3 regions of the Cellulophaga sp. RHA19 genome follow, and region 2 is predicted to be linked to each of the others. Evidence: riboswitches for the same ligand, from Rfam matches in the RefSeq annotation. Region 2 holds a riboswitch; each other region holds the start of a gene.
What was found. A riboswitch is a leader RNA that binds a small molecule or an ion and turns the genes downstream of it on or off. The one in region 2 is predicted to bind S-adenosylmethionine.
Positions count from the first base shown of each region.

Region 1: another riboswitch for S-adenosylmethionine. It lies ahead of AX016_RS00865 (O-acetylhomoserine aminocarboxypropyltransferase/cysteine synthase family protein); the one in region 2 lies ahead of AX016_RS13065 (Na+/H+ antiporter NhaC family protein).
Region 3: another riboswitch for S-adenosylmethionine. It lies ahead of AX016_RS00805 (homocysteine S-methyltransferase family protein); the one in region 2 lies ahead of AX016_RS13065 (Na+/H+ antiporter NhaC family protein).

Region 1 is NZ_PHUL01000001.1:191,263-197,375, reverse strand. It holds gene metK (methionine adenosyltransferase) at 1-1,086, shown strand, start outside; SAM riboswitch class I at 1,419-1,533, shown strand; gene AX016_RS00865 (O-acetylhomoserine aminocarboxypropyltransferase/cysteine synthase family protein) at 1,674-2,966, shown strand; gene thrA (bifunctional aspartate kinase/homoserine dehydrogenase I) at 3,037-6,113, shown strand, end outside.
Region 2 is NZ_PHUL01000001.1:2,951,166-2,957,278, reverse strand. It holds gene AX016_RS13075 (SCO family protein) at 1-622, shown strand, start outside; gene AX016_RS13070 (DMT family transporter) at 638-1,540, opposite strand; gene AX016_RS13065 (Na+/H+ antiporter NhaC family protein) at 1,586-2,902, opposite strand; SAM-I-IV-variant riboswitch at 2,950-3,048, opposite strand; gene AX016_RS13060 (hypothetical protein) at 3,095-4,642, opposite strand; gene AX016_RS13055 (ABC transporter ATP-binding protein) at 4,647-5,510, opposite strand; gene AX016_RS13050 (serine hydrolase domain-containing protein) at 5,515-6,113, opposite strand, start outside.
Region 3 is NZ_PHUL01000001.1:179,062-185,174, reverse strand. It holds gene AX016_RS00825 (HEPN domain-containing protein) at 1-1,683, shown strand, start outside; gene cobA (uroporphyrinogen-III C-methyltransferase) at 1,688-2,470, shown strand; gene AX016_RS00815 (precorrin-2 dehydrogenase/sirohydrochlorin ferrochelatase family protein) at 2,534-3,121, shown strand; gene AX016_RS00810 (NAD(P)/FAD-dependent oxidoreductase) at 3,171-4,232, shown strand; SAM riboswitch class I at 4,360-4,477, shown strand; gene AX016_RS00805 (homocysteine S-methyltransferase family protein) at 4,678-5,685, shown strand; gene metH (methionine synthase) at 5,685-6,113, shown strand, end outside.

The DNA.
Region 1 (6,113 bases), 2.8 Mb from region 2:
AGTAACACTTACGTAGATTTGCAAAACATAGCACGTGAGGTAATTAATAACATTGGTTACACAAAAGGAGCTTACCAATTTAGTGGAGATTCTTGTGGTGTTATTTCCTTAATTCACGAGCAGTCACAAGACATTAATCAAGGTGTAGACCGTGGTTCTAAAGAAGAGCAAGGTGCCGGTGACCAAGGTATGATGTTTGGTTACGCAAGCAAAGAAACAGAAAACTATATGCCATTGGCATTAGATATATCGCATAAAATATTACAAGAGCTTGCAGCATTGCGTAGAGACGGTAAAGAAATCTCTTATTTACGCCCAGATGCAAAGGCGCAGGTAACTATAGAATATTCAGATGATAACGTACCACAGCGTATAGATACTATTGTTGTATCTACACAGCATGACGATTTTGATGCTGACGATGAAAAAATGTTAGCGCAAATAAAATCAGATATTATTTCTATTTTAATGCCAAAAGTAATAGCGCAATTTCCAGAGAAAGTGCAAGCGTTATTTACAGACAAAATACAGTACCATATTAACCCAACAGGTAAATTTGTAATTGGTGGTCCTCACGGAGACACAGGTCTTACAGGACGTAAAATTATAGTAGATACCTATGGTGGTAAAGGTGCTCACGGAGGTGGTGCATTTAGTGGTAAAGATCCAAGTAAAGTAGACCGTAGTGCAGCATATGCAGCAAGGCACGCAGCTAAAAATTTAGTAGCAGCTGGTATTGCAGACGAGATTTTGGTACAAGTAAGTTACGCCATAGGCGTAGTAGAGCCAACTTCTATTTATGTAGACACATATGGTACAGCAAAAGTAAATTTAACAGACGGAGAAATTGCAAAAACAGTAGCGCAAATTTTTGATATGCGTCCTTTTGCCATAGAAGATCGTTTAAAGCTAAGAAACCCTATTTATTTAGAAACCGCAGCTTATGGTCATATGGGTAAAGAGCCAAAAACAATCACAAAAGTTTTTGAGTCTCCATACAATGGTAAGGTAGAAAAAGAAGTAGAACTTTTTACTTGGGAAAAACTAGATATGGTAAACGCAGTAAAAGCTGCTTTTAATCTTTAAAATAAAGTTTCTAATCATATATAAAAGTGCTTTGCTGTAATGGTAAAGCACTTTTTTTATACTCAATATTCTACTTTTTATTTGGGTGTTACCACAAGGGTCGGGCTTTTTGTTGCAATCTTTTTTAAGAAAAATAAAAAAGGATTTTCACTACAATCCCTAACACAAATAAAGTTTCAATTTAATAAATCGTTACAAAAACAAACAAAAATTATGTTTCTGTTATTTAACGGTACTTAGAAAGTAAATTTCAATATTTTTTCAAAAAAGATTAGGATATTAAATTTTTCTGAACATATATTTGTAACTCAAAGTTCAAAACACTTATTGAATAGTTATCAAGAAAGGCGGAGGGATTAGACCCAATGAAGCCTTAGCAACCCTTTGTGCAATACAAAGAAGGTGCTAAATTCTACCAAGTACAGCGGTACTATAGGCAGATAACGAAACAAGCTTTTTTATTTCAAAAAAAGTAAATTTCCAATTTCTTTTTAACTCATTTAATTTTTAAACCATCTTGCAAAGTCGGCAAGACGCGGTTTTGACTTTTTTATTTTATCAATTTTAATAATTAAAAAATCAAAATTATGAGTACTCAAAAATTAGCAACAAACGCATTACACGCAGGTCACAACCCATCAGAAACAGCAGGTACAAGAGCAGTGCCTATTTACCAAACGTCTTCATACGTTTTTAAAGATACAGACCACGCGGCAAATTTATTCTCGTTATCAGAACTAGGATTTATTTACACACGTTTAAACAACCCAACAAATCAAATATTACAAGATAGGTTGGCTGCAGCAGAAGGTGGTGTAGGAGCAGTAGTATTTGCATCTGGTACAGCAGCAATTTCTACAGGCTTATTAACTCTTTTACGTGCAGGAGACCACATTGTAGCATCTAGCAGTTTATATGGTGGTACGTTTAATTTGTTAAATGTAACCTTGCCAAGGTTAGGTATTACAACCACTTTTGTAGATGCATCTAACCCAGAAAGTTTTGGCAAAGCAGTACAAGAAAATACAAGAGCATTTTTTGTAGAGTCGCTAGGAAACCCAAAATTAGACGTACTAGATTTAAAAGCAATTTCTAAAGAAGCAAAAGCTGCAAAGGTGCCTTTTATTGTAGATAATACAGTAGCATCACCAGCATTGTTAAACCCAATAGAGCACGGAGCTAATTTAGTAATACACTCACTAACAAAATATATAGGCGGACAAGGAACTTCTTTAGGAGGAGCAATTGTAGATGCTGGTACGTTTGACTGGACAAACGGGAAGTTTCCAGAGTTTACAGAGCCGTCTGCAGGTTACCACGGTTTGGTGTATAGTGAGGCTCTTGGTAATGCTGCATTCACATATAAATTAATTTTAGAGGGGTTAAGAGATTTTGGTGGAGCTTTAAGTCCGTTTAATGCTTTCCAAATTATACAAGGTTTAGAGACTTTACCAGTGCGTATAAAACAACATAGTGCAAACGCACTAGAATTGGCTACTTGGTTAGAGGGTAGAGATGAGGTTGCTTGGGTAAATTACCCAGGATTAGAAAGTAATAAATACTATGACCTTGCCAAAGAATATTTACCAAAAGGACAAAGCGGATTAGTAACGTTTGGTTTAAAAGATGGTTTTGAGGCGGCTAAAAAAGTAACAGATGCTACTAAAATATTTTCTCTTTTAGCAAACATAGGAGATACTAAATCTTTAATAATTCATCCTGCAAGTACAACGCATCAACAATTAACAGTAGAGCAGCAAGAGTCTGCTGGTGTTGGTCAAGATCTAATTCGTTTGTCTGTTGGTTTAGAAGATGTAGACGATTTAAAGTTAGATTTAGAGGAGGCTTTTAAAGTTATAAAAGCAGAAGTTATTGCTTAAAATAGTTCTTCAATTTTATTAAAACTAAAAGAATAACCTAGTGTAATTTTCTAGGTTAAAACAGCTTACTATGTTGCAACATATCAAACTAAAAAAATATACAACGCTTAGCGGTAAAACACAAGATATAGACTTGTCTTACCAAGTATTTGGAGCAGAGTTGCACACAGCTCCAATTGTACTTGTAAATCACGCTTTAACAGGTAACTCTAATGTGTCTGGGGAAGACGGTTGGTGGTCTACATTAATTGGCGAGGGCAAATGTATAGATACCACAAAATATACAGTGCTATCTTTTAACATCCCTGGTAATGGTTTTGATGGTTTTGTAATAGAAAACTACAAAGATTTTGTTGCTAAAGATATTGCTCATTTGTTTTTGTTAGGTTTAGATGAATTAAAAATAAATTCGCTTTACGCAATTATTGGAGGCTCTTTAGGTGGTGGTATTGCTTGGGAAATGGCAGCATTAAACCCTAAATTAACAACACATTTAATACCTGTGGCTTCCGACTGGAAATCTACAGACTGGTTAATAGGTAATTGTCAAATTCAAGAACAGTTTTTGGTAAACTCAAAACAACCAGTGCATGATGCTCGTATGCACGCTATGTTGTGCTACCGCACGCCAGAATCTTTTAAAGCACGTTTTAATCGTAGTACAAATACAGAGGAACAGCTGTTTAATGTAGAAAGTTGGTTAACGCATCATGGTAAAAAACTACAAGAACGTTTTCAGTTATCTGCCTATAAATTAATGAACCAGTTGTTAAAAACCATAGATATTACTAGAGATGGTAACGAGGCTTTTATCAACCTACAAAATAGCAAAACCTCTATACATATTATTGGTGTAGATTCTGATTTGTTTTTTACGGCTAAAGAAAATAAAGATACGTTTAAGCAACTAGCACAAGCTAATAGTAATGTTACCTATGGAGAAATACACTCACTACATGGTCATGATGCTTTTTTAATAGAGTTTAATCAGTTAGAGCAATTATTAAAAGGAATTTTTAGTGACCAAAAAAGCACCGAAGATTTAAAAGTAATTAAGTTTGGAGGTAAATCTTTAGGAAACGGAGAGGGTATTTCTAATGTGGTAGGCAAAATAGAATCTAAGATCAAGGCACAAGAAAATATTGCGGTAGTAGTTTCTGCTCGTGGAGGTTCTACAGATACACTTGAGGAATTATTAGATTTAGCAGCAGAAGGAGAAGCATATATTTCAACTTTTGAGGATTTTAAAGGTTATCAGCAAAATGGTTTAGAGTTAGATTTTTCTGCGGAATACAAAGAGATATTAAAAATTTTAGAAGGGGTTGCGCTGCTAGGAGATTATAGCTTAAAAATTAAAGATCAAGTATTGGCATACGGAGAGTTACTTTCTGCACAATATGTAGTAAAAGCATTAGGTGAAAAGGGTGTAAAGGCAACCGTTGTAGATTCTAGAAAAATTTTAAAAACAGATGCTAATTTTGGTAATGCAAACGTATTAGAAGAGGTTTCTAAAGCAAATACGCAACAATTATTTTCTAGTATAGCAAGTGATGTATTGCCTGTAATTACTGGCTTTGTTGGGTCTACAGAAGATGGTAAAACCACAACCTTGGGTAGAAATGGTAGTAACTATTCTGCATCTTTATTTGCAAACTTTTTAAATGCTGTAGAGTTACAAAGTTACACGCACGTAGATGGTATTTTTACCGCTAATCCAGATTATGTTTCCGATGCCAAAAGAATAGAACAATTAAGCTATTCTGAGGCTAATGAACTGGCAAATTTTGGGGCGACTATTTTGCACGCAAAAACAATTATTCCGTTGCTAGAAAAAAATATTCCACTACGTATTTTAAATACATTTAACGGTGATAATGAAGGTACTTTAATTAGTGCAAAAACAACCAAAGAAGGTATAAAATCACTTTCTGTTATAGAAAATGTGGCGCTAATTAATTTAGAAGGCCGTGGTTTGTTAGGTAAAGCAGGTATAGATGCGCGTATATTTAAAACTCTTGGTGATGAAAAAATTAGTGTTAGTATTATTTCCCAAGGTTCATCAGAACGTGGTATTGGTTTGGTGGTAGATGCAGAAAGTGCAGAAAAAGCAAAGCAGGTTTTAGAGCGTGAGTTTGCTTCAGATTTTTACTCTAAAGACATCAACCTAATAACTGTACAAAATGATGTGTCTGTAATATCTATTGTAGGTCAGGATTTAAGTACGTTTCATAAACCATACAATGCATTAATAAAAAACCAAATTGTGCCATTGTTGTTTAATAATACGGTGTCTGGTAAAAACGTGAGTTTGGTAGTTAAAAAATCTAGCTTACACAAGGCTTTAAATGTAATGCACGGACAAATATTTGGTGTTGCTAAAAAAGTAAACATAGCCATTTTTGGTCACGGAACTGTTGGTGGTACATTAATAGAGCAATTATTAAAATCTGCTAAAGCCATAGAAGAACGTAAAGGAGTTAACCTTAATGTTTTTGCAGTTGCTAACTCTAAAAAAGTATTACTAAGTAAAAAAGGAATTGGAGAAGATTGGACTTCTAAGTTAGATGAAAAAGGAAAATCCTATGAGCTTGCAGATATTTTTGAGTATGCAGAAAAGCATCATTTAGAAAACTTAATTGCTATAGATAATACAGCAAATGAAGCTTTTGTAGCCAATTATGTAGATTTAGTAGAAAACGGATTTGACTTGGTTTCTTCTAACAAAATAGCAAATACGTTAGGGTTTGATTATTACAAAAAACTTAGAGAAATATTAGCTAAAAATCAAAAGCAATACTTGTATGAAACTAATGTTGGTGCAGGCTTACCTTTAATAGATACTATTAAGTTATTGCATTTGTCTGGTGAAAATATTACCAGAATTAAAGGGGTGTTCTCCGGATCTTTAAGTTATATTTTTAATACGTATTCTGAAGCAAATGTACCTTTTTCTACTATTTTAAATGAGGCTATGGAAAATGGATACACAGAGCCAGATCCGCGTGAAGATTTATGTGGTAATGATGTTGGTAGAAAATTATTGATTTTAGCACGTGAGTTAGAGTTAAGTAATGAGTTTTCAGATATTAATATTCAAAATTTAATTCCAGAAGCATTAAGAGAAGGTAGTAAATCAGAATTTTTGAG
Region 2 (6,113 bases):
TACGACTCTTTTTGTTGGCTGTAAGCAAAATCTAGAAAACCAAAGCGTAAGTGCTTTGCCGTTTTATAATGAATCTAGTTTTACTCCAAAATGGCTAGCAGAAGATAGTAAAGAACTTAAAGAAATACATACAATACCTAATTTTAGTTTACTAAATCAGGACGGTAACATAGTAACAAGTAATACTTTTAGAGATAAAATATACATAGCAGATTTTTTCTTTACTACTTGTTCTGGTATTTGTCCTAAAATGACTTCAAATATGAGTGTTTTACAAGAGACTTTTAAAGATGATGACGATGTTTTATTAGTATCACATAGCGTTACACCAGATATTGACACTGTAGCTATTTTAAAAGAATATGCAGAGAATAGAGGTATAGTATCTAATAAGTGGCACTTGGTTACAGGAGATAGAAGTAATATTTATGATTTAGGTAGAAATGCCTACTTTATTGAAGAAGATTTGGGTGAATTAAAAACTGAAAACGATTTTTTACATACAGAAAATTTTGTGTTAATTGATAAAAACCAACGTATACGAGGTATTTATAATGGATTAAACAAAACAGCTATACAGCAATTAATAAAAGATATTAAAACTTTAAAAGAGAGCTTTTAAAATATAGTATATAAGCTAGTTAGAGTATAGTATTAATGCTACGCCTAAAAGTATGCCTGCAAGCGGAATTAGCTTTTTACGCTTATTTTTCTCTTTAAATAAAATTCCGCCTAAGACAACAGCAATTAATATTTGGCTTCTTTTTATTGCAGATAATAACATAATTAAAGCATCAGGATCTTGTAATGCTTTAAAGTAAAAATAATCTGCTGTTTGCAATAAAATACCAACAGCTGGTATAGACCATCTCCATTTAAAAGCATTTCTTTTTTCTGCCTTAGGAAACCAAGTTATAGCAAGTATTACCAATAAAATTAAAATTGTATACCAGCAAAACCAAAATTGTAATGTTTGGGGATTTAAATTTACGTTTTGTATTAAAAATTTATCATATAATCCGCTAGACGAACCTAAAAATGTGGCACCAATTATAGCAAAAATCCATTTGTTATTTTTAAAATTGATACCTTCTTTTTTTCCAATTCTAGAATATAAAAAAACAGAAAATATAATTAAAAAAAAGCCTATCCATTGCCAGTGATTAGGTCTTTCTTGGTAAATAAAAATAGCACCTATAAATGTAAAAAAAGGTCCTGCAGAGCGTATGGGTGTTACAATAGTAATGGGCAAATGCTTTAGTGCTTGGTATGCTAAAACCCAAGAGCCAGCCATTAGCATAGATTTTACAACAATATAACCGTGTTTTTGCCAAGGAATATCTGTAATGTAAAAACCTACTTCTTTAGTATATTCAGGATAAAATTTAGAACCTAAATAAAAAGGTAATAAGAGCAAAAAACCTGCTGTTATAGTACCTAAAAGTACAGGAAACACTTCATTACCTTGTACAGCGTGTTTTTTACATAAATTATGTAATCCTAAAAATAAAGCCGATAAAAGACCTAAATACATCCACATGGCCGCGAAGATAACTTTTTAGATAAATTTTAATAGAACTATATCTTAATTTATACTACTTTTCTTCAATTTAAAAGGATACAAGCTAATGTAAATAATGGTGTAGATAATTAACAAAAGTAAATACCAAGTATTACCAATAAGTTCTGTGTAAGTTAGGTTTCCATCAGAAAAGCTCAAAATCATTAATACTTGTGCTCCATAAGGTAGTAAACCTTGTGTAATACAGGCAAAAATATCTAAAATTGAAGCTGTATTTTTATTATCTAATTTATACTCATCATTAATAGTTTTTGCAATAGAACCAGAAATAATAATAGAAACTGTATTGTTTGCTATAGCCATATTTACTGTACTAACTAAGGTTGCAATACCAAATTGAGCAGATTTTTTACTCTTTATAAGGGTTTTAATCTTATTTAAAATATAATCTATACCGCCATTTTTAGCTACTAATGCTGCTAATCCACCAGATAGTAATGATAGTAGAAAAATCTCTGTCATACTTGTAAATCCATTGTAAGCAATTTTGGTAGATTCAATAAGCGTAAAATCACCATAAAAAATACCAATTGCGGCAGCTATTAATACACCTAACAATAGTGTAACAAATACGTTTACGCCAATTACAGATAGCGCAATTACTAATATGTAAGGAACTATTTTTAGTAATGAATAATTGTATGTAACATCTTCTAAATTGTTAGACTCTAAAGCAGCGCCTTTAACTATTAAAATAGCAATTGTAAAGAGTGCTGCTGGCAAGGCAATTTTTATGTTTTGCTTAAATTTATCACTCATTTTTACGCCTAAGGATTGTGTTGCTGCAATTGTAGTATCTGATATTACCGAAAGGTTATCTCCAAACATAGAACCACCTAATAGAGCGCCGCAAAGTATAGCTAATGACACACCTCCTTTATCTGCAAAGCCAATAACAATAGGAGTTAGTGCAACTATTGCACCAACAGATGTGCCTGTAGATATAGATAAAAATGCAGCAATTATAAATACTCCAAAGTAGATATATTGTATGGCTATAAAATCTAAACCAAGGTTCACAATAGCATCTACACTACCGGTCTCTTTTGTAATTGTAGCAAAAGCACCAGCTAACAAATATATTAAACACATTGTTAGTATTTTACTATCTCCGCAACCAGCTAAAAGTGTTTCTATTTTAGAGTTTATGCTTTGTTTAAAAATTAAAAAAGCTACAATAATACCGGCTATAACTGCTATAGGTGCAGGTAAAGCATAAAAATCATTTTGATAAATACCTACACCTAAAAATGTAAATACAAATACAAATAAAGGGAGTAAAGCAATAAACCTAGGCTTGTTGTTTTTAATGGGTGTCATTTTTTTAGTTTTGCAGAACCAAAAAGAAAAGGACAAATAAGTGGAGCTGAATTAACATTTTTTCCAAAGTATTGGCTTATCCTTTTTTAGCACCTTGCTTGTTAATGCAGGTTGCTATCTCTTTTTTGAGATTCTTGATAATTAAGTGCGCAAAACTAAAGCATAACAACGAGATAAAATCATAATTTTCTGTTATTTTTTAAGTTCTCTTTTTCTTGCTATAATACAGAATGTACTTAAACCCACTAATAACAACATCATTTTACAGTTAAACAAATTAGTACTTCCTAAGGCTCCAAAATAACCTGCATAATTAATATTGTTAATGTTTGCGTAGGTTATCATAAAAAACAAGACCTCAAAAAGTTTTTTTCCTTTAGATAATATACCAAGCGTAACTACTAATAATACTATAAATATACTTCCCAACAATATAGAAACTACAGATGAAAAATTTAAGTTAATGGTCAAACGTAATATTAATGGTAAAGCTAAAAAAATGAATAAGCAAACACCCGCTAATAGTTGAGAAAACAGCACTCTAGAAATAGGCTTGTAAGCAGAGTAAGAAAAATAGTCTACATTATATGTTGTTTCTTTTACTGATAAATCTGAAATCCTATGTACTTGTAAAAACCATAAAATAGGTAAAATAAATTTGAAAGAAACAGCTATTGGAAGAAATAGTAAAAGTAACATTCCCAATATATTTATAATCCATAACCACTTTTTTCCTTTTCGAAGTATAAGTAGTATTTCTGCTTTTAATAATGGATAAATACTATAATTTATTTGCGCATTAGATAGTTCTTTTAAATTAATTTGGTGTGTTGTATTAGGCTTATTTATTCTCTTTTCTTGTTCCTTAGATGTAGAATACTTAGTTATATTAAATCGATGAAAAAATTTGGACAAAACAAGTATTATAATAAGACCTAAAACCACCAATAGAAAACGACTTATAATAAAAGAAGTAGGGAAATCTATACCGTTAAATTCAAATTTGTTAAAGTTACTTGTATTTCCTACTATATATCCTATTGCTAAATTTGTATCTGTTGTAGATTTTGTAATGGTTTTAACTTGTTTCTCTAATTGATGTATTACAACATTGCTTCCTAAAATGTCTAATGTGTAACTGTTTTCTGTTTTAGGAGAAAACAAAATTAGAGTAGAATAAATAATAAAGAATAAGACATTTTGTAAAACAGAATATTTACTTAATACTAATTCAAAAACAACAGCAATAACAGCAATGCAAAACAATGCAGGAGTAGTAATAAGAGCGTATGGTTTTATAAACTGTAAAAGGTTAAAAGAATAATTATCATTATATAAAAAGAAAAGTATGATGCTCATTATAAAAACTACAAGAGCTATAGTTAAAAGAACTAAAAAGTTACTTAATACTTTACTAAGTAAATAACTAAAATTTTTAATTCTTGTAGTAGCTATAATTTGTCCAACTTTAGTATTTGTATCCGTTTTTATTGCACTATTAACAAGATAAAAACCTATTAACGATAAAAAAATACTTGTCATTATAGCGGTAACATAGCCAAACCAAGCAGAATTATAAACTCCAACATAATCAGCTATTCTAATTGTAGAATAGTTAGCATTAGGCTCTGGCACAAAAGTATACGCAATTGCTAAACTAGTACAAAGAGTTATTAAAAAAGCATAACTTCTTGTACGTTGTTTATAATCTAATTTTACAATACTAAAAAATGAATTCATAGCCTTATTTTGTTTTGGTTAAGTAGAGATAAGCATCTTCTAAATTTGCTGTTTTTTTTATAGAATTTTCAATAGGTGTATTTGTTATATAGCGTACTAATAATTGGTTATTTTTTCTTGATGCACTAACTATAATTTTATCAGCTTTAAAAGCTGTTAAATTCTCTTTATCAATAGTTGTCTCAAATACTTTATTTGTTACGTGTTGTAATATATTTTCTTGAGTTCCGTAAGAAAGTAGAGTGCCTTTTTTCATAATTGCAACCTTATCTGCAATAGTATCAATGTCAGAAACAATATGAGAAGATAAAATAACTATACAATCGTTTGCTAAGTCAGATATTAAATTTCTAAAGCGTACACGTTCTTCTGGGTCTAAACCAACTGTAGGTTCATCAAAAATTACAATTTTAGGATTGTTAAGTAAAGCCTGTGCAATACCAACTCTTTGTTTCATTCCTCCAGAATAGCTTCCTATTGGTTTTTTAGCAGCGTCAATTAAGTTTAAACCTTCTAGTAATTTTGATATTCTAGATTTTAGATTATTTCCGCCAACTCCTTTCATAGCTGCTATGTACTCTAAAAATTCGTATGCATTTAAGTTTGGGTATACACCAAAATCCTGAGGTAAAAAACCCAATTGTTTTCGCATATAATTAGCATCTTTAATAATATTGTTTTTGTTTAATATAATGCAGCCTTTAGTTGGTTTATTAACTGTAGCTATCATTTTTAATAAAGTAGATTTTCCTGCCCCATTAGGACCTAATAAGCCTAATATTCCTTTTTCTATACTAATAGAAAAATCTTTCACACCATATTGGTTTTTATTGTATTTTTTAGATACATTTTGTATTTCTAGTGTCATAGTATTAATTTTTAGAGTTTATTTTACTAATTACAGTTTTAAACCCATTTTGATTAAACTCTAGACTATTACTATCTCCTTCTATTTGAGTTAAAATAACCCCTACAGTAGTATCATAAAGAGCTTTGTCATTTTTTTGAATTAGTTCACTCTTAACCTTTTGAGCATCAACTACTAGATACATTTTATTATTTTCTTGTATTATATTTAAAGTTAAATTAGCTTCTTTAAGTAAATAAGTTCCTGTGTATTTTTTAAATTTTTTTAAGTCTATTTTTTTAAAGTTAGATATTGAATTGTCATTTACATAAGCCAATAAATCGCTAGTAATTGCTTTCTTAGAAGTAATGCTTTTTGAGTTAGAAAATATTAAATACAAATTTTTAGTTGTTGGGTTGTATTCATTTCTAAAAGCGTATCCTATATTATTTCCTCCGTGACCGTAATAGTTTTTATTATTAAAATTGAATTTAAATATGCCGTAACCGTAAGTTTTATTACCAGACTCTAACATTAGTTTTAATGTTTCTTTTTGTAATAGTTTCTCGGTTTCAAAGAGAGAGGTATAAAATATTTCCATATCAGATAATGTAGAAGCAATAC
Region 3 (6,113 bases), 2.8 Mb from region 2:
ATAGATGTAGATGAACCTTTTGATGTATCTCCCTATGCACACGCAATGTTTCAATACTTTTTAAGAAACCCTATTAGTCAAGAAATGGGAAGAAAATTTAAAGTTTCTTTCTCTTCTAGTGATGCAGATACAGGACTTTCTTATATGCATGATCTTGGTTTTATTGCTAAAATTGAAAACGGAGTTAGAGGTTTTAAAGTGCTTTTAGCAGGTGGTTTAGGTTCGCAGCCACGCCACGCAGAAGAGTTATATACTTTTTTAGAGGCCGATAAAATTATTCCGTTAATGGATGGTGTTATTCGTGTTTTTGATAGATACGGAGAACGTAAAAGTAGAGCAAAAGCCAGAATGAAGTTTTTGCTTAAAGATATTGGTCTAGACGGATTTAGAGCATTGTTAGAAGAAGAGCAAAATGCAATTCCGCAAAATTCTTTTCCTGTAGATGTAGATGCATATCCTAAGGTAAAAGTTGCAGATGCTAAAGCTCCAGAGGTAGCTATTAATAATAGAACTGCTTTTGAGCAATGGAAAAGCACAAACCTTGTGCCTCAAAAACAACAAGGCTATGTAGCTATTGGTATAAAAGTAAAATTAGGAGATTTTTATATTGAAGAGGCACGACAATTAGCAGATTTAGTAGATGCGTATGCAGCCGGAGAATTTCGTTTGTCATTGCGTCAAAACATACTAATACCGTATGTAAAAGAGGAGTTAGTTCCTTTCTTTTATACAGAGTTAGAAAAACTTGGCTTTGTAGAGGCAGGTTATAACAAAGCATCAGATATTACTGCTTGTCCTGGTACAGATACGTGTAATTTAGGTATTGCAAGTAGTACTGGTATTGCAGCAGAATTAGAGCGTGTTATTACAGCAGAATACCCACAGTACATAAACAATAAAGATGTTGTTATAAAAATTAGTGGATGTATGAATGCCTGTGGTCAGCACAATATGGCAAACATAGGTTTTCAAGGAATGTCTGTGCGTACAAAAGATAAACTAGTAGCGCCTGCTTTGCAAGTATTGTTAGGTGGTGGTAATTTAGGAGATGGTAATGGTGTTTTTGCAGATAAAGTTGTAAAAGTACCAAGTAAAAGAGGTCCAGAAGCATTGCGTTTAATTTTAAACGATTTTGATGCCAATGCAAACGGACAATCATTTACTGAGTATTACAAAGAAAAAGGAGAGCATTATTTTTATGATTTTCTAAAACACCTTACAGCTATAGATAATTTAACTCAAGAAGATTTTATAGACTGGGGAAATACAGAACGTTATGAAAAAGCTATTGGTGTAGGTGAGTGTGCAGGTGTGGTTATAGACTTAATAGCAACCTTGTTGTTTGAAAGTGAAGAAAAAATTGAAAACGCTGCAACGGCATTAGAAGATAAAAAATGGTCTGCTAGTATTTTTCATTCATATTCTGCAATGGTAAACTCCGCTAAAGCATTGCTTACAGCACAAAACACAAAAACAAACACACATATTAGTATTATTAAAGATTTTGATACCCATTTTGTGTCAAACGGATTAATAGAGTTACAAACTTCTTTTGAGGATTTGGCTTTGCAAATAAAAAGCAACAAGCCAACACAAGAGTTTGCAGAAGCATACCTTAAAGATTCTAAAGTATTTTTAGAGGTAGTGCAAAAGTTTAGAGAAAAAGAATTAGCAGAAGCTTAAAATTATGGCAAACAAACAAAATACAAACGGACTACTTACAGTAGTTGGTGCAGGTCCTGGAGATGCAGAGCTTATTACGCTAAAAGCCATAAAAGCATTGCAAAATGCAGATGTTGTTTTGTTTGATGCTTTGGTGAATAAAGAGTTGCTAGAGTATGCAGTAAATGCAGAGCAAATTTTTGTAGGTAAAAGAAAAGGGTGTTATGCGTACCAACAAGATCAAATTAACGAGCTTATTGTAAGTAGAGCAAAAAGTCACGGTAATGTAGTACGTTTAAAAGGTGGCGACCCATTTATTTTTGGTCGTGGCTCAGAAGAAATGGAATATGCCGCTAGTCTCGGTGTAGCTGTTGCTATGGTTCCAGGAATATCATCTTCAATAGCCGTACCAGCTTTTCAAAATATACCAGTAACAAAAAGGGGAGCTTCAGAGAGTTTTTGGGTTATAACTGGTACAACAAAAAACCATAAATTATCTACAGATGTACATTTGGCAGCAAAGTCTAGCGCAACAGTAGTAATTCTAATGGGTATGGGTAAATTATCAGAAATTGTACAACTGTTTCAACAACAAGGTAAAGCAGAAACACCCGTAGCTATTATACAAAACGGAACAACTGTTAACGAAAAAGTTGGCGTTGGTACCATATCAACCATAGAAAAAGTAGTGCAAGAAAATGAGTTGTCTAATCCTGCAATTATTGTAATTGGTGATGTTGTTAGGCATAGAGCGCAATTGCATAAAGTACAACAAGAAGTAAAAGCAAAAGAAGCAGCAGTAAATTAAGTGATACAGTTATTTGGTTATTTTTGATGAGGTAAACAAAACCGTAACACTAAAAATAAAGTAATGGAACGTAACAATTTATATCCAGTTTTTTTAAAAACGTCTCAACTACACGTGCTAATAGTAGGTGGCGGTAATGTGGCAGAAGAAAAACTACGCTTTTTAACCAAGTCTAGTCCAGATGCTGTGGTAACAATGGTGTCTCCTTGGTATGCAGAAAAAACGTTACAACTGGCAAATAAATTTAATGTTACAACTATTACAGACGTGTACAATGTTAGTTATTTAGACGGCAAACATATGGTAGTAGCAACTACAGATAATGTAGATGTTAATGTGCAAGTGTATAAAGATTGTAGAGCACAATTTAAATTGGTAAACGTAGCAGATAATCCTCCGTATTGCGATTTTTATATGGGCGGAATTGTAACCAAAGGCAATGTAAAAATTGGTATTTCTACCAATGGTAAGTCGCCAACAACAGCAAAACGTTTGCGTCAGTTTTTTGAAGACGTAATACCAGAAGATATTAGTAAAATGGTTCAGAATTTAAACGATTACAGGAAAACCATAAAAGGAGATTTTGAAGAAAAAGTAGATAAAATGAATCAGATTACAAGTTCCTTAGTAGATAAAAAAGAAAATAATTAAAACATTAGAATGAGGATAAATACTCATTAGTAAGTACTAAATTAAAATTATGATTAAGACAGATATATTAATTATTGGCGCAGGACCAACAGGATTGTTTACCGTTTTTGAGGCAGGTTTGTTAAAACTTAAATGCCATTTAATAGATGCATTGCCGCAACCAGGCGGACAGTGTGCAGAGATATATCCTAAAAAACCAATCTATGATATTCCTGCTTTTCCAGAAATTTTAGCAGGTGATTTGGTTACCAATCTAATGGAGCAAATAAAATCTTTTGAGCCTGGTTTTACATTAGCAGAAAGAGCAGATACTTTAGATAAGTTAGACGATGGTACTTTTGTAGTAACCACAAATAAAGGAACAAAGCATAATGCACCGGTAGTTGTAATTGCAGGTGGTTTAGGATCTTTTGAGCCTAGAAAACCGCAAATAGAGAACATTCTTAATTTTGAAGATAAAGGTGTTGCTTATATGATTAAAGATCCAGAAGTATACAGAGACAAAAAAGTTGTTATTGCTGGTGGTGGAGATTCTGCATTAGACTGGGCAATTTTCTTAGCAGACATAGCAGCAGAAGTATCTTTAGTACACCGTAGAAATGAGTTTAGAGGCGCTTTAGATTCTGTAGAAAAAGCATCAGAACTTGCAAAAGCAGGTAAAATAAAATTATTTACAGAGGCACAAGTAACCAAGCTATACGGAGACGATAATTTAGAGGCCGTAGTTGTAAAATATAACGACGAGGAAAAAGGAGAAAGCTACGTAGAAGTAGACAATTTTATTCCTTTATTTGGACTATCACCTAAATTAGGTCCAATAGGAAATTGGGGATTAGAAATAGAGAAAAATGCCATAAAAGTAGACAACTCTTACGACTACCAAACCAACATTCCTGGTGTATACGCAATTGGCGATGTTAACACCTATAAAGGAAAATTAAAACTAATTTTATCTGGTTTTCATGAAGCAGCCGTAATGTGTCAAAGTGCATACCAACGCATAAATCCAGGTAAACGTTATGTAATGAAATACACAACTGTAGGTGGTGTAGAAGGTTTTGATGGTTCTAAAAAAGAAGCCAAAAAAGAAGTTGTACAAAGCATTTCGTAAAAATATTACAATTTTAAGCCTATATGTGTAAAAAACACGTGTAGGCTTAAAAATTACCAGCAATATTTGGTTATAAAAAAGTTGTGCTGTTAATTTGTAGCTCAATTAGTTCATTAATAGACTGAAAACGTTATCAAGAAAGGTGGAGGGATTAGACCCTATGAAACCTTAGCAACCCTTTATTCTTATTTAAAGAAGGTGCTACATTCTACTACGTTGTTATAAAACAACACGGCAGATAACTCACAAATTAGAAAGACATTCACAGTCTTATCTCATTTACCTTACTTGATATTTTATTTATAGCGTTCCATTTGTTTGCAAGCACAAATGGCCAGGCTTTTTGCTGTATTTTTTGGTTTTAGCAAGCAGGTTTTACAAACCGTTGCCACCAAAAAGATGCCGCATCAATCCCTAACGCACAAAAAAGAGATTAAACGGTACAATGAAAAGTATACAAGACATATTAAAAGAAAGAGTTTTAGTGCTAGACGGTGCAATGGGTACAATGTTACAGCGCTACAAATTCACAGAAGAAGATTTTAGAGGCGAGCGCTTTGCAGACTGGGAACACCCATTACAAGGTAATAACGATTTACTCTCCTTAACTCAACCAGAAGCTATAGCAGAAGTACACCGCAAATATTTTGCCGCTGGTGCAGATATTGTAGAAACCAACACTTTTTCTGGTACAACCATAGCAATGGCAGACTATTTTATGGAAGATTTAGTGTACGAGCTAAATTATGAGTCGGCACGTATTGCAAAGCAAGTAGCAGATGAGTTTACTGCAAAAGAACCACACAAACCAAGGTTTGTAGCGGGTAGTATAGGGCCTACAAATAAAACAGCAAGTATGTCTCCAGATGTTAACGACCCAGGTTTTAGAGGCGTTACTTTTGATGAGCTTAGAATAGCCTACAAACTACAAGTAGAAGCTTTACTAGATGGTGGCTCAGATATTTTGTTGGTAGAAACCATTTTTGATACTCTTAATGCAAAGGCTGCATTATTTGCTATAGAAGAAGTAAAAGAAGAACGCAATATAGATGTTCCTATAATGGTAAGTGGTACAATTACAGATGCTTCTGGCAGAACATTATCTGGACAAACAGCAGAAGCCTTTTTAATATCAATAAGTCATATTTCTATTTTAACTGTTGGTTTTAATTGTGCTTTAGGGGCAAACCAATTGGTGCCTCATTTAGAGGTTTTGGCAGCTAAAACAAGTTTTGGAGTATCAGCACATCCAAACGCAGGTTTGCCAAATGCCTTTGGAGAGTATGATGAGACTGCAGAGGAAATGGCTGCACAAATAAAAGAATATTTAGACAAGAGTTTGGTAAACATTGTTGGTGGTTGCTGCGGTACAACACCAGAACATATTACAGCAATTGCCAATTTAGCAAAAGATTACAAACCCAGAAGTATTTCTGCAGAAACGGCATCGTAATGAAAAATGAAAAACCTAAATACTTAAAACTATCCGGACTAGAACCTTTAATTGTTACGGAAAACACCAATTTTATAAATGTTGGTGAGCGTACCAATGTTGCTGGTTCTAAAAAGTTCTTAAGGTTAATAAAAGAAGAAAAGTTTGATGAAGCTTTGGCTATTGCTCGTCACCAAGTAGATGGTGGTGCTCAAATAATAGACATTAATATGGATGACGGACTTATAGATGGCAAAGAGGCTATGGTTAAGTTCCTAAATCTAATTATTGCAGAACCAGATATCTCTAGAGTTCCTATAATGATAGACAGTTCTAAATGGGAAATTATAGAAGCTGGTTTGCAAGTTGTACAAGGTAAGTGTGTGGTAAATTCTATTAGTCTAAAAGAAGGCGAAGCAGAATTTATACACCACGCAAAACTTATTAAA